Regions from separate parts of the Ectothiorhodospira sp. 9100 genome, predicted to be linked through region 2. Evidence: predicted binding sites of a transcription regulator. Region 2 holds the regulator's gene; each other region holds the start of a gene.
The links. Region 2 encodes sigma-54, which starts transcription at its own class of promoters, with help from an activator protein. Its sites were predicted from a motif close to TGGCANGNTNCNTGCTT; they were not measured.

Region 1: flgB (flagellar basal body rod protein FlgB) is a predicted target of sigma-54. The motif match lies at 1,613-1,629, and genes of this name have one in related genera.
Region 3: nifV (homocitrate synthase) is a predicted target of sigma-54. The motif match lies at 3,563-3,579, and genes of this name have one in related genera.

The regions. Positions count from the first base shown of each region.
Region 1 is NZ_JAJNAN010000019.1:28,423-33,699, forward strand. Features, by position in the region: gene flgE (flagellar hook protein FlgE) at 1-5, opposite strand, end outside; gene LPW29_RS07850 (flagellar hook assembly protein FlgD) at 48-725, opposite strand; gene flgC (flagellar basal body rod protein FlgC) at 739-1,158, opposite strand; gene flgB (flagellar basal body rod protein FlgB) at 1,175-1,576, opposite strand; gene LPW29_RS07865 (CheR family methyltransferase) at 1,762-2,595, opposite strand; gene LPW29_RS07870 (chemotaxis protein) at 2,726-3,655, opposite strand; gene flgA (flagellar basal body P-ring formation chaperone FlgA) at 3,872-4,600, shown strand; gene flgM (flagellar biosynthesis anti-sigma factor FlgM) at 4,691-5,002, shown strand; gene LPW29_RS07885 (flagella synthesis protein FlgN) at 5,007-5,277, shown strand, end outside.
Region 2 is NZ_JAJNAN010000005.1:71,776-77,052, forward strand. Features, by position in the region: gene LPW29_RS03110 (KpsF/GutQ family sugar-phosphate isomerase) at 1-280, shown strand, start outside; gene kdsC (3-deoxy-manno-octulosonate-8-phosphatase KdsC) at 314-841, shown strand; gene lptC (LPS export ABC transporter periplasmic protein LptC) at 838-1,410, shown strand; gene lptA (lipopolysaccharide transport periplasmic protein LptA) at 1,397-1,909, shown strand; gene lptB (LPS export ABC transporter ATP-binding protein) at 1,906-2,631, shown strand; gene LPW29_RS03135 (RNA polymerase factor sigma-54) at 2,798-4,297, shown strand; gene hpf (ribosome hibernation-promoting factor, HPF/YfiA family) at 4,349-4,672, shown strand; gene LPW29_RS03145 (PTS sugar transporter subunit IIA) at 4,680-5,147, shown strand; gene hprK (HPr(Ser) kinase/phosphatase) at 5,152-5,277, shown strand, end outside.
Region 3 is NZ_JAJNAN010000028.1:9,211-14,487, forward strand. Features, by position in the region: gene LPW29_RS09860 (MBL fold metallo-hydrolase) at 1-505, shown strand, start outside; gene nifM (nitrogen fixation protein NifM) at 601-1,452, opposite strand; gene LPW29_RS09870 (nitrogen fixation protein NifZ) at 1,485-1,940, opposite strand; gene nifW (nitrogenase-stabilizing/protective protein NifW) at 2,000-2,332, opposite strand; gene nifV (homocitrate synthase) at 2,379-3,527, opposite strand; gene nifS (cysteine desulfurase NifS) at 3,830-5,038, opposite strand; gene nifU (Fe-S cluster assembly protein NifU) at 5,042-5,277, opposite strand, start outside.

The DNA.
Region 1 (5,277 bases), on a different contig from region 2:
GGCATGCTATACCCCTCATAGTGATGATCAGCCGATGGCGAGATGCATCAGCCGATGCGTCGTACCTCGGAGAAATCCATCTCCCCAAAACCCTCGATTTGCAGCTTGATGCCGCCGTTTCTCTGATCCGTGCGCACACTCTCCACGCGGGAATTCAGCAGCAGTTCAGGCTGCTCGCTGCTGCCGTCCCGCACCGCATTGGCGCGAAACTCGTAGACACCGGCTGGTGCCCGCTCGCCCTGATCGGTCATGCCGTCCCAATGGAATGACTGCATCCCCGAAGCCTGAGCCCCCATGGGAATGCGCCTGACCAGTGCACCCGCAGCGTCATAGACACCCACGGTCACCTCTTCGGCGGAGGACTTGAGATCCAGCGCCCCCCGCACGCCGCCCTCGGGTCCAAGACCCGCCATATCCACCGGCACCAGCACCTCACGGTCCACCAGGCTTGCCGCCTGCAGGGTCTGGGCCGATTGCACGGACTGGGCGATGCCCTCAAAGGACTTCTGCAACTCGCCGATGCCATTCACCGTACCGAACTGGGCCATCTGCCCCAGAAAATCCCCGTTCTCCATGGGCTCGAAGGGATCCTGGTTCTGCAACTGGGTGATCATGAGCTTGAAGAAATCCTCCTGACCCAACTCGCCCTGCTGACTCTTGTCGGCACGCTGGGTATTGGTCGACGAAAGCCCCAGTCCCTCCAGCATGTTCAGATCAACGCTCATGGTTCATACCTCCTTAGCCCTGCCCCAGCTGAAGCGTGCGCAGCAGCAGTTGCTTGGTGGTGTTCATGACTTCCACATTGTTTTCATAACTGCGCGAGGCCGAGATCATGTTGGCCATCTCATCCACCATGTTCACGTTGGGCATGAAGACATACCCATCCTCGTTGGCCTGGGGATGCGCCGGCTCATACTTCGCCCGCGCTGGCGCATCGCTTTCCACGATGTCCATGACGCGCACCGGCATCGTGGAACTGTTGGGATTGAGTTGATCCATCACCGTTTGAAACACCGGCTGCTTGGAGCGGTAGGCCCCCTCCTCGGTGGTGCTGCCCACCTGCGCATTGGCCATATTGCTGGCAATGGTGTTGAGCCTGACGGACTGGGCGCTCAACGCCGAGCCGGAAACATCAAAGACCTTGAACATGTTGCTCATGATTCAATCCCCCGGCCTACTGGCCGCCCTTGAAGGCGTTGCGCAGGCCCGTAAACTTGTCACCCAGAAAATCCAGGCTCGCCTGGTACTGAACAGCATTCTCGGCAAAGGCCGACTGCTCCAGTTGCGGATCCACCGTATTGCCGTCCAGGGAAGGCTGAGTCGGCACCCGGTACAACGGCTCCCCCAGGCCTCCGCCGCCGCCTGCCGCGTCCAGGTGGGATGCATGGGTTCGACGCATGGACAACTGGTCCGGTTGATGCTGCTGTTTGAGCACCTGCCGGAAATCCAGGTCGCGGGCCTTGTAATTGGGGGTGTCAGCGTTGGCGATATTGGACGCGAGCAGCTCCATGCGCTTGGAACGCACCTGCAGCGCTGCATCGTGAATACCCAGGGCGTTGTCAAATGAGAGCGGCATGATCTTCGACCTCAAGAAAATCTCTTGTCAGTCGAAATGCAAACAGCATGCCATGCGCCGAATAAGCGCTTTTTCAATCACTTGGAGAGGAGGTTAAACCAGGAAGAGCGGGCAATCCGGCAAGAAACCGCCGGAGGAGACCAGGGCACGATGAGGAAAGTCGAAAGTTTGACGCCGCGGAACAGTTACTTCTTGAGGCGGTAGACCACGCCCGGGCTGCAGCGCACCATCTCGAAGGCGTCGGAATAATTGGCCATGGACTCAGAGGCCCCCAGGAAGAGGTAGCCGCCCGGATTAAGGATCTGGGAGATGCGCTTGAGAATGGTCCGCTTGGACTCGAGAGAGAAGTAGATCAACACGTTACGACAGAAGACGATATCGAATCGCCCCATGGCATTGTAGTTGTCCAGGAGATTGAATTCCCGGTAACTGACACGGGCCTTGATCTCCGGCTTCACTTCCCAACGGTCGCCCTTCTGGATGAAGAACCGATTGCGCCGATCCAGCGACAGCCCCCGGGCCACGGCCAGGGAGTCGTAGCTGCCTTCCCTGGCTTCGCGCAGCACGGCACCAGAGATATCCGTGCCAAGGATCTGCACATCCCTGAGGCTGCCGGCTCGCGATTGCAGATATTCGCTGGTGGCCATGCTGATGGAATAGGGTTCCTGGCCGGAGGAACAGGCAGCGCACCAGATGCGCACCGTGGAACCGGGGGATTTTTTGGCCAGTTCCGGATAGATCTGATTCTTGAGGATCTCGAAGGGGAAGACATCCCGAAACCAGTAGGTCTCGTTCGTGGTCATGGCTTCGATCACCCGTTCACGCAGACCGGAGCGGCCACCGCGCTTGAGCAGTTTGAGCAACTCGCTGACCGAAGCAACGGAGAATTCCTTCATCAGCCGGGACAGCCGGCTGGTCACCAAGTAGTGCTTGTTATCTCCCAGCACAAGACCGCAGGACCGCTCAAGAAAGATCTTGAAGTCCTCGTAATCCTGGGGTTCGATCGGGCCTGATGACAATGTTTTGGTGCTTCCCGGTTAATGGATTGTGCCTGCCTCCGGTGATGAACCGGAAAACGCAGTATACCCGCAAATGGCCCCGCGGGCGGCAACGAGTTGCCGCCGATGGCAGCCCCCTGCCCTGTGTCCGTTACTGCCCGACCTCTTCGGGCTGCAGGTGGCCCAGCACGGCCTCAGCCAGCTCATCGGGACTGAACTTCGGCAAAAATCGGTCCGCCCCTGCCTGACGCACCATGGCCTCGTTAAAGGTACCACTCAAGGAAGAATGTAACAGGATGTACAGGCCAGACAAATCCGTTGTCTGGCGGATCTCGGAAGAAAGCGTGTATCCATCCATGACGGGCATCTCGATATCCGAGATCACCATGCCGATCTGTTCATCAATAGGGCCTTGCTGAGCCATTTCCTTGAGCTTGGTGAGCGCTTGCTGACCATCATTGGCCACGATGGCCTCAACACCGATCTGGGCGAGCGCGCGGACGATCTGCTTGCGGGCCACCGAGGAGTCATCCGCCACCAGGGCCCGGCGTACCCGCCCGCCCTCGCGGATGGCCCGGGACAGGGCCTCATCCACATCCTTGGAGGGACCGGTCACCATTTCCAGCACCTTTTCCACATCGATGATTTCCACCAGCCGATCCTCCACCTGAGTGACGGCCGTCAAAAAGCTGTCCTTGTGAGTGCCCCGAGGGGGCGGGCGGATCTGATCCCAGTTGAGATTGATGATGCGATCCACCGAGGCCACGAGCAAACCCTGCACCGAGCGGTTGAACTCGGTGAGGATGACGAAGGCCTTTTGCTCGTGTTCCGGTGCTGCCATACCGATGGCCTGGGCCAGGTCCACCACCGAGACGGTTTGCCCACGCAAGGTGGCCACACCGCGCACCACGGAGTGGGCGCTGGGCATGCGATTCAGTGGTGGGCAGGCGATCACCTCGCGCACCTTGAAGACGTTGATGGCAAACATCTGTCGCGTACCCAGAGAAAACAGCAACAGCTCGAGGCGGTTCTGCCCGACCATCTGGGTACGCCGATTCACACCATCCAACAAGTCGCTCATGGGCCCCTCCTGCGGAACACCCGGGGATAAACATGGCCAATCTACCGGGTTATCGGCGGTTCGGGGCAATCCTTGATGCCTGATCTGGCATTGGGATTGCATCCCTTCACACCAACAGCCCCCGGTGCCGGAATCCCGGCAACGAATGCGCGGAGTACGATTATGAACCAAGTCAGACATGCCTGTCTCATGCACCCGCCCCATGGATCCCGCGTCATGCGTAAACGTCGTGGATGGAGCAGATCCGTCCTGGCGTGCCTGACCCTGTGCCTACTGGTACTGCCACCCACAACCCTGGCCTCGGAGGTGGAACCTCATGCCAATATTCTCAACGCCGCCCGGGAATTTCTCACCGAACAGGCCCGGCAACATCACGGCGACGATCTGGAGGTCCGCGTAGTCCCGGGAAGACTGGATCCGAGACTGCGACTGCGGGCCTGCGGCGCCCCCCTGGAGGCCGATCTTCCGCCCGGAGGACGCATGGTGGGCAACACCACCGTGGGGGTCCGCTGCCCAGGCCCCTCGCCCTGGAACCTGTATGTACCCATGCAGGTGAACGTGAGCGGCGAGGTCGTGGTGCTCGACCGTTCCCTGCCTCGCAGGGCTGTACTATCCTCAACTGACATACGTCTGGAACGCAAGGCACTCGATGGCCTGCACAGCGGCTATCTTGTAGACCCGGAACGCGCCAATCACATGGTGCTGCGTCGCGCCCTGCGCGGTGGTACCGTGCTCACGCCCCACATGGTGGAGCCGCAGCGGCTGGTGCATCGCGGCGAGCGGGTCACCCTGTTATCAGAGAACGCTGCGATCAGCGTGCGCATGGCGGGCGAGGCCATGGCTGACGGCGCCTACGGGGACCGGGTACGGGTACGCAATCTGTCATCCCGACGCGTCGTGGAGGGGCGCGTACTCTCCGCCGGCGTGGTGGGTGTTAATATGTGACGCCCGACACATAATGCGGGTTAAAGAATTCCCAGGACGAGCCGATAAAAGGACCATCAGAGGCGGTATTTGTATGTGCGAGGAACGGATATGTCCATCGAAGTCAAGAATCTAAGCCAGCCGCAGGCGCGGGGTGCCAGTGACAGTCGTGGCACCACCGAGAGCGCTCGTGGCGGCAAAGGGGCCGGTCAGACCCCGAGCCCGGCCGACAATACGGCCGACAAGATCACGCTCACCGGGGCAGCGAGACGCCTCAGCGACCTGGAGCAGACCGCGGCTTCCCAGCCCCAGGTGGACGAAAAACGCGTCGCCGAACTGCGTCAGGCCATCCAGGATGGGAGTTATCAGGTGAATGCCCAGGACGTGGCGGAAGGGCTCATGAAATCGGAAAATCTGTTCTGATCACATGAACCCCACCCCCTTCCCCGAACACCTGGACCAGATCCTCAGCCAGTCCGTGCGTGAGGCCACCAGCCTGGAATCCGCCCTGCAGCGTGAGGGCGCAGCCCTGGCATCCCGCGACCTGGACGAACTGAACGCTGCCGTGGCCGATAAACAGGTCCGCGTGCAAGCACTGGAAGCGCTGACCCGTCAACAAACGGAATTGCTGCAACGGGAAGGTTATGAGACCAACGCGCATGGCATGGACCGAGTGCTGCGCGACTGGGACGAAGACG
Region 2 (5,277 bases):
GGGGATGACCGCCGTGGTGGACGCGCACCGCAACCTGATCGGCGTCTACACCGATGGCGACCTGCGCCGCACCCTGGACCGGGGGATCGACATTCGTACGGCGCGCATTGGTGATGTCATGACCCGTCAATGCAAGGCAGCGCAGCCCGGGATGCTGGCAGCGGAGGCCCTCAAGGTGATGGAGGATCACAAGATCAGCGCCCTGCCCGTCGTGGATGGGGGCCAGCACCTGGTGGGGGCCCTGAACATGCATGACCTGCTGCGTGCCGGCGTGGTCTGAAGTTGCCCACCCGCCCCATGGTATCCTTGCCCCATGAACGATGCCCCAAGACAACGCGCCCGTGACGTGCGCTTCCTGATCCTCGATGTGGACGGTGTGCTCACCGACGGCAGCCTCTATCTGGGGGACGATGGCCAGCAGTACAAGGCCTTCAACAGCCGGGATGGTCACGGCATCCGCATGCTGGCCGACAGCGGCGTGCAGATCGGCATCCTCACCGGACGACGGTCCCAGGTGGTGGAACACCGCTGCCGCGACCTGGGCATCCAGCATATCGTCCAGGGCCGCCGAGACAAACTGGACGCGCTGGGCGGATTACTCGAGGCGGCCGGGGTGGGCATTGAGCACACCGCCTACATGGGTGACGATGTGGTGGATCTGCCCGTGATGCGTCGCGCCGTGCTGGCAATCGCCGTGGCCGACGCGCATCCCCTGGTACGGGAGCATGCCCACTACATCACTCGGGCAGGTGGCGGTCGCGGGGCCGCACGCGAGGCCTGCGAATTCATACTGGAGGCCCAGAACAACCTTCAGGCCGCCCTGGCGCCGTACCTGGAATGACTCGACGTTTCTCGGGACTATTGCTGATTCTGGTGCTCGCCCTGGTGGTCGCCCTGGGTTTCTGGCTCTCCGAGAGCGCCCAGGAACAACGCGTGGTGCCGACTGCCCAGGTGGACCCTGAAGCCAATCAGTTCTTTGCCGAGGATTTCGTGGTCTGGAGCATGGATGCCTCCGGCCAGCTCAAATACCGACTCTCCGGCACCCGCCTGGAACAACGCCAGGGAGATCAATCCAGCCACGTGGAATCCCCGGTACTGATCATGGAACATCCCCCCGCTCCCGACTGGACCCTGCGTTCCGAACGTGGCTGGGTCTCATCCGGCGGCGATGAAGTGCAACTGCTGGGTCACGTGCAACTGGACCGCCCGGGGGCACCGGACCACCCTCCCATGACCATCACCAGCCGGGATGTGACCGTATGGACCCTGCCCCGCCAGGCGCACACCAATGCCCGGGCCCGCATGATGACCACCCACCGCGAGGCAGAGGGCGTGGGCATGACTTTGGACCTGACCCGGGATACCCTGGAACTTGAGAGCCAGGTGAGAGGCACCTATGTTCCGCACTGACATCTCCAAGAGGCTGCTGCTGACCCTCTTGCTGGCCTGGATGCCCGCCGCACACGGACAGCACAACCCTGACCTGCCCATCCGCATCGAGGCGGATCGCGCCAACCTGGATGACCAACGGGGGGTGAGCGTATACCAGGGCAACGTCACCATCACCCAGGGCGACACCGTCATTACGGGTGACGAAGTGACCGTGCATGCCCCTGATCGACAACTGGAGCGCATGGTCTCCGAGGGACGCCTGGCCACCCTGACCACGCGGGACGAGTCGAACCGGGAGGTTCGCGCCGAGGCACGACGCATGGAATTCTTCCCGGATGGGCCGCGTGTGGCACTCACCGGCGAGGCCCGGGTATGGCAGGGGGATGACGAATTCCGCGGCAGCCGTATCGTCTACAACCTGGAAGCCGCCACGCTGGAGGCCAGCACCGGTGACACGGGCCGCGTGGAGGCCATCTTCGCGCCCCGCGACCGCTCGGAGGACGGCGACACCCCATGAGCCGGCTGGAGACCGACAAACTGGTCAAGCGTTACCGGGCAATCAAGCCCGTGGACGGTGCCTCCATCGAGATCAACAGCGGTGAGGTGGTGGGCCTGCTGGGCCCCAATGGGGCCGGCAAGACCACCTGCTTCTACATGATCGTGGGCCTGGTGCCCTGCGACGAAGGGCAGATCCGCCTGGATGGCCGGGACATCACCCAGTTACCCATGCACGCTCGGGCCCGCATGGGCGTGGGCTATCTGCCCCAGGAACCTTCGGTGTTCCGCAAGCTTTCCGTGGCCGACAACATCATGGCCGTACTGGAGGTGCGCCGCGACCTCGACAAGGTCCAGCGCCAGGAAAAAATGGAATCCCTGCTTGAGGAGTTTCAGATCCAGCACATCCGTGACAATGCCGGCGTCAGTCTCTCCGGCGGTGAGCGGCGGCGCGTGGAGATCGCCCGGGCCCTGGCCACTGAACCGGCCTTCATCCTCCTGGACGAGCCTTTCGCTGGCGTCGACCCCATCTCCGTGATCGAGATCCAGCGGATCATCACCCATCTCACGTCACGGAACATCGGCGTGCTGATCACCGACCATAACGTGCGCGAGACCCTGGGCATCTGCAACCGGGCCTATATTCTCAGCGGCGGGCATATCATCAGCCAGGGTGCGCCGGAGGATGTATTGGCCGACCCGCAGGTGCGCCGCGTTTACCTGGGGGAGAACTTCCGCCTGTGAAACCCCATGCACTCACCGCAGGCAGGGTTTTCCGGGCACGGGTCCAATTTTTGCCGGCACACCGTATAATCTCCCGTGACAGCAATATTAACGTCGGGGGCCTGCCCCCGCCTCCATCATCAGGCATCACAGACTCGGGCTCCGGCCCGATGGCGCGCATCGTGCTATGTTGAAACCTTCCGTCCAGCTCCGGCTGGGTCAAAACCTGACCATGACCCCCCAGTTGCAGCAGGCCATCCGCCTGCTGCAACTGTCGACCCTGGAGTTGCAGGCACAGATCCAGGAAACCCTGGAAACCAACCCCATGCTCGAGGCCATGGAAGGTACGGAGGCGGATCAGGACACCGCCTCCGAGGAAACGCGCGAGCAGGACCCGGCCGACACCCGCGAGACTTCAGAGGCGGCCGAGGCCGCCGCCGAGACAGAAGGCAACGCCGAAGGCAGTCAGGAGCAGATCCCCGATGAACTGCCGGTGGACAGCAACTGGGACGACATCTACGATGTGCCCCCTTCAAGCGCCGGGCAGTCGGATCACGACGGGCGCGACGTGTTCGAAAACCAGACCGGGCCCTCGGAAAGCCTGCATGAACATCTCATGTGGCAGGTGCATCTGTCGTCCATGAGTGAGCGTGACCGGGCCATCGCCTTGACCATCATTGACTCCATCAACGAAGACGGCTACCTGGCCGAACCCATCGAGCAGATCCATGCCACCCTGGCCGAAGACCGGGAAATGGATCTGGAACTGGATGAGGTGGAGGCCGTACTGAACATGGTTCAGCACCTGGACCCGGTGGGCGTGGGCGCGCGGGATCTGGCCGAGTGCCTGAGCCTGCAACTGGCACAGTTTCCGGATGAGACGCCCTGGCTGGCCCAGGCCCGAATCCTGGCCCGTGAACACCTGGATGCCCTGGGTGCCCGCGATTATAAGGGCGTGCAGCGGCGCCTGGGGCTGGATGATGGCGAACTGCAGCAAGTGATCGCCCTGATTCAGACACTGAACCCGCGCCCGGGCGGGCTCATCAGCAGCAGTTCGCCCGAATACATCATCCCCGATGTCTTCGTACGCAAGCGAGAGGGCCGCTGGCAGGTGGAGCTCAACCCGGAAATTGCGCCGCGGTTGCGGGTGAACCCCCTCTATGCCAGCTTTGTGCGCCGCGCCGATTCCAGTCAGGACAACACCTACATGCGCAACAGCCTCCAGGAGGCCCGCTGGTTCATCAAGAGCCTGCAAAGCCGCAACGAGACCCTGCTGCGGGTGGGCACCGCCATCGTCGAGCACCAGCGCGCCTTTCTGGAATATGGCGACGAGGCCATGAAACCCCTGGTGCTACGCGATATCGCCGAACAACTGGAGATGCATGAGTCCACCATCTCCCGGGTGACCACCCAGAAATTCATGCATACCCCCCGGGGCATCTACGAATTCAAGTATTTCTTTTCCAGCCATGTGGGCACGGCAGACGGCGGCGAGTGTTCAGCCACCGCGATCCGCGCCATGATCCGCAAGCTGGTTGCCGAAGAGCCTCAGGGCAAGCCCATGAGTGACAGCAAGATTGCCCAGGTCCTGGTGGATCGTGGCATTCATGTGGCACGACGCACCGTGGCCAAGTACCGTGAGGCCATGGCCATTCCGCCATCCAACGAACGCAAGCGGCTCGTCTGACATCAACCGCGAAGCCGTCTTGATCATCACCCATCCCTAAGGAGTCATCTTATGCAGATCAACCTCACCGGTCATCACGTCGACCTGACCGACGCCCTGCGCAACTACGTTAACGAGAAGTTCGAGCGCCTGGAGCGGCATTTTGACAACGTCATCGACGTGCACGTCATCCTGACCGTGGAGAAGCTGCAGCAAAAGGCCGAAGCCAACCTGTTGCTCAGCGGTAACAGCATCCATGCCGAGGCCACCCACACGGACATGTACGCCGCCATTGACGCCCTGGTGGACAAACTGGATCGCCAGGTGGTGAAGCATAAGGAAAAGCTCAAGGACCACCACCGGGCGGAAGGCTCCCACCGCAACCATATCGAGTGAATGATTCATGAACATCGGTGATCTTCTCGCCCCCGAGCGGGTGCACTGCCAGACGGACGTGAGCAGTAAGAAACGTGCGCTGGAGATGCTGGGCGAGATGCTCTCCAATCATCTGCCCAAACTCACCCAGGGCGAAATCTTTGACAGCCTGCTGGCACGGGAGCGCCTGGGCAGCACAGGATTGGGGCATGGCGTGGCCATCCCCCATGGTCGTCTGGCCGGCGCCAGCGAGGCCTGTGCCGCCCTGCTCAAGCTGGAGAAGGGCGTGGACTACGACGCCCCCGACAGCGAACCGGTGGACATCCTCTTCGCGCTGGTGGTGCCGGCGGACTGTACCGACGAGCACCTGCAGATCCTCGCGCTGCTGGCGCGGATGTTCTCCGACCCGGAGACCCTGGCCCGGTTGCGCAGCGCCTCCGGCACAGCGGATCTGCTGACCCTGGTGCGTGACTGGGACACCGAAGACACCGGATGAGCCCATGACTGACTCGCTCACCGTCAGCAACATCATGGAAGTCATGGAGGAGCGCCTGGGCCTCACCTGGGTTGCCGGCACCCTGGGGAGCGAACGGAGCATTTCGCACCGATCCACGCCCCAGGGCAGC
Region 3 (5,277 bases), on a different contig from region 2:
GGACCACATCAATGGCCTGGATGAGGTGCGTGAACAGACGGGCGCCGAGGTGCACCTGCTCAAGGCGGAGGCCGGTTACTGGGGCCAGGCGCCAGCCGACGCCGTGCTGCACAACGATGGTGACGAGATTCGTTTGGGCAACACATCGATACAGGTGATACACACACCGGGGCATACGCCGGGCGGCACCTGTTACCACCTGGGTGATGACCTGATCACCGGCGATACGCTTTTTGTGTACGGTTGCGGTCGATGTGACCTGAAGCAGGGGGATCCCAAGGCCATGCTCCGCTCCCTGAAACGATTACGGGACGAGCTGCCCGGTCAAACCGTCATCCATCCCGGCCATGACTACGGTGTGCAACCCACCTCCACCCTGGGCGAACAGGCCCAGGGGAATCCCTTCATGCATTTTGAAGATGAAGCCGCCTTTGTGCATTACCGCATGGAGGAACACGATCGGGTGCGCAGCGGCCCCTATGGTCCGGAGAGGCCGCAAGGGTGAAGGCTCAAGGGGTGGTCGCGGACGGCTGTTCGCGGCCGAGGGCCGCTGCCACAGGGTCTGTCGGCTGACCTGATAGCTCATTCAGGGCATGCCTGTCAGGGCGCGCCCAGGCTCTTGAGCCACTCGCGCTGGCAGGCGCTGCGGCGACGCTTTTCCAGTTGCTGTCGGATGCGCTCCTCCACCTCCACCAAGGGCACGGTGCGTGCCGGGTGGATGGCCTCGCACAGCAGAACATGAAACCCCACCTCGGTCTCGAGGATCTCGCTCACCTGTCCCGCCCCCAGTGCAAAGAGGGCTTCGTCCAGGGTCGCAAACAGGGTGCCCCGGGGCGCCTTGCCCACAAGCCCGCCCTTGATGGCGCTGGGGCACTCTGAATGACGCGTTGCCTGGGCGGCAAACTGATCCACGTCTCCGGTCAGTTCTGCTGCCACGGCTTCCAGTCGTTGTCGCGCCTGCTCGCGGGTGTTCTCCGGGTAGTCCGGGTTGATCGTGATCAGGATCTGACGCACGGTGCGGGACTCGGGTGACTTGAACCGCTCCTGGTGCAGGAAATAGAAGAGCTTCACATCAAGATCGCTGACCTGCCCCATGCGGTTGGCCACCCGATCCAGAACGGCCTCCAGGCGTAGCTCTCGATGCAGGGCCTGGCGGAAGGTGCCCAGGTCGAACCCATGGGCCTCCAATTCCGCCGCAAAACCGGCCTCATCCGGATAGCGGCAGCGGATCTCCGCCAGGGCATGATCCAGTGTCTCCCGGGGCACATGCACATCCGGGGCCTGGTCCGACGCCAGTGCCCGGGCACCGATCTCGTAGGCTCGGGCCGAGCGGGCCCGAACGGTTTGACGCTCGGCCTCATCCAGTTTACCCAGGGGCTTTTCGAAGCTGTCCAGGGCCGTGCGCAGCTCGATGTAAGCCAACTCCGGGCGATGTTCCAGTGTGGGCGTCATATAGCCTCCCGCTCAGAATGCTTGATGAGAATTCATGATGTCCCGCCTTCCCCGGGGGGATCATCCAACGCCGATTCCGGCACCTGAAGAACCCGCCCGGCAAAGTTCACGTGGTACTCCACGCCGTCCGGCAGATCCCGCAGCACTTTGCAGACTTCACCCACCGCACCGGGCTTCACCACGGGCTGCCCCTGGATGCCAAGCGGTACCCGGGGCATCACCTTGTCGCGGAACTCGTAGCGGGTAGGTACCCAATGGGCATCGGCATCCAGTAATTCCTCCTGGCGACAACCGACAATGCGACCATGCTCCATGAAGTTGATCGTGTAGATAATCTGATCCTGCAGGAATCGACCCATGTCGATCACCACGCCAACGCTGCCCCGTGGTACCAGCAAACTGCCCCGATCCATGCCCGGGTAGCTTCCATCATTCCGGATGGGGCGCACCACACGCACCCGTTCGCCGTATTCATACAGGGGTTTCATGGGTTGCTCCTCATCCTTGCCAATCCTTTGGGTGGCGGGCTGCTCGCCCGTTGCCAGGTTCATGATTGACGGCCAAAGGCCTCGTCCAGGGAAACATAGGCCACGCCCGGCGGAGGTCGCTGGAAAACCTTGAAGACCTTTTCGGTCTGGGCATCGGAATTCACGAAATCACTGTAGGCCTGACTCAGCAGGCCCCGGTACAGGTCATGCAGAACCCTGGCATCGCTGGGCTCACCCGGTGTCTGGGCGCTCAGGTAGTCGTGAAAACGCTGCAGGATGTGCAAGCGATTCACCTTCACCACGGCCTCGTTGTAGGGGATGTCGAAGTACTCCAGAAAATCCTCGGCGGATTCCAGGTCCTGGAGGTCGTCCTGCAAGGTTTCGGAATTCATGGCGTGATCCTTGTAGCGAGTTTCAGGTGAGGACAAGAGGTGCGATTCATGCGGGGATGGCGTCGGTCAGGGCGATCAGTTCCCGGTGCCAAAGCGCCAGTTCCTGATCGGTGGGTGCCCGCTTGGTACGCGAGGCAGCGCTGCGGATCCTCGCCAGCAGTAAGGTGGCCTCGGCACGTCCCAGGGGGATCCCCAGACGTGCATAGGCCTGGATCACCGCACTGCTTCCCGAGTGCTTGCCCAGGACCAGTCGATGTTCACGGCCCAGTTCTGCCGGGTCGACACCCTGGTAGTTGGCTGGATCCTTGAGCAGGCCGTCCACGTGGATGCCCGCCTCGTGAGTAAAAACGCCCTCCCCCACCAGGCTCTTCTGCCAATGGATGGGGTGGCCGGTGGCGGTTTCCACCAACTGAGACAAACTTTGAAAACGGCGCAGATCAACGCCCGTTTCGATGTCATGCAGCTGGCGCAAGCCCAGCACCACCTCTTCCAGAGCAGCGTTACCGGCGCGCTCACCGATGCCGTTGACTGTGGTGTTTAAATGGGTCGCCCCTCCCAGTGCCGCTGCCAGGCTATTGGCAGTGGCCAGACCCAGATCGTCATGAGCATGCATCTCGATCTCCAGGTCCGAATGGGCTCGAAGCCGGCGCATGCGATCCAGCACGGTGAAGGGTTCGAGGATGCCCACGGTGTCGGCAAAACGAAAACGCCGGGCGCCGGCCTGTTGTGCCGTTTCCATCACCTGCACCAGAAAATCCATGTCGGCTCGGGAGGCATCCTCTCCGCCCACGCTGACCTCCAGGTTCAACGCCTGAGCCTCGTCCACATGGCGCCGAATACAGTCCAGCACCCAGTCGCGGCTACGACCCAGCTTGCGGGTGATCTGTTGATCGGATACGGGAATGGACAGGTCCACCATGTCCACGCCCAGATGGGCGCAGGATCTCAGATCATCCGTGCGCATGCGGCTCCAGACCAGCAGGCGGGCGTTGAGTCCCAGGCCCGCCAGCAAACGAATGGAGTCCCGCTCCTCGTCCCCCATGGAAGGGATACCCACTTCCAGTTCCGGCACACCCAGTTCATCCAGCCCGCGAGCGATGGCGATACGCTCGGCATCATTGAAGGCAACGCCGGCGGACTGTTCACCGTCCCGAAGGGTGGTGTCGTCGATGACGATGGTAGGGGGGTGGGTCATGGGCAGCTCGCTCAGCACAGGTTCCAGGAATAATTAAGCGAATTCCATGCCAATTAATATATTACTGATTACACGGGATTTTCTGTGTGATCGCCGTGTTTCCGGGTGTCGTTTTGCGACCTCCGGGAGGGAGTTGTGGGATTTGCTACATGGGTCGGGGTTCAGGGGTCGGGGCTCCGCGCCCCTCATCCCCGGCCCTTCTCCCACCGGGGACACGGCAGACAGTGAGACAGGAGTGAACGCTTCACGCCCGTGAGCCCCTCTCCCCTTTGGGGAGAGGGGTTGGGGTGAGGGGAAAACCATCACGCATAGGCTGGCGCAAACGCTTGCTCAGGATTCTCCACCGGGCCATCCTCACCCCAATACGGTGACAGCTTGCGCAAACGGGCCACGATGTCCGGCATCACCTGAATCACCCGATCCACCTCTTCCTCCGTATTGAACCGGGACAAGGAGAACCGCACCGACCCGTGAGCAGCGGTGTAGGGAATCCCCATGGCCCGCATCACATGGGAGGGCTCCAGGGAGCCGGAGGTACAGGCCGATCCACTGGATGCCGCGATACCCTGCTGTTTGAGCATGAGCAGGATGGACTCACCCTCGATGTACTCGAAGGCGATATTCAGGGTATTGGGCAGGCGATTGTCCACATCCCCGGTGACGAAGGCGTGGGGGATCTGCTCCAGCAGCCCCGTTTCCAGTCGATCCCGCAAGACCCGCACCCGGCGGCGCTCATCATCCATGTGAGTCAGTGCCAGTTCAGCGGCCCGACCCAGGGCAATGATGCCAGGCACGTTCTCCGTGCCGGCACGCCGGCCCCGCTCCTGGTGCCCACCGCGCAACAAGGGCCGAAACCGCAGACCGCGTCGAACGTACAAGACGCCCACGCCCTTGGGCGCATGCAGCTTGTGGCCCGACAGGGAGAGCATGTCGATGCAGGTGTACTTGAGATCAATGGGCAGCTTACCCACGGCCTGAACCGCATCCGTGTGGAACATCACCCCCTTGGCACGGGCCATTTCGGCCATGCTCTCCACCGGGAACAGGGTGCCCGTCTCATTGTTGGCCCACATGATGGAAGCCACGGCCACCTGGTCGGACAAGACCTCTCGGTAATGGGCCAGATCAAGGCGACCCTGACCATCCACGCCCAGGCGGTGGATGGTGTAGCCCTCCTTTTCCAGCTGCTCGCAGACATTGAGCACCGCCGGGTGCTCCACCTCGGTGGTAATGATCTCCCGACGCTGGGGCTGGGCCCGTACCGCGGACAGGATGGCCGTGGAGTCCGACTCGGTGCCGCAGGAGGTAAAGATGACCTCGGAGGCGTGTTCGGCACCGAGCAGGGCCTGCACCTGTTCGCGTGCCCGCTTGAGGGAATGCCCCACCTGGTCGCCAAAACTGTGCATCGATGAGGGGTTGCCAAACTGCTCGGTGAGAAACGGCAGCATCGTCTCCACCACCCGGGGGTCCACACAGGTGGTGGCATTGTTGTCCATGTAGATGGGCTTCATGCGCTATTCCCCCATGGCCATGGCACGGATATTCATCGGCGGCAACCCTGCGGACTTGGCGGAAGCCGATGCCTCCGTGGCATGGTTTTCCGGGTCGAAGGCCTCGCCCTTCTCGCTCAGCACCCGGGTGAGCAGTTCCTCGATCCCCTCGTGACAGGTGGAGCAACCGCCCCCCGCCTTGGTGTATCCGGTCACGTCCTGGACGGTGCGCAGGCCGTGGTCACGAATGGTCTGCTCGA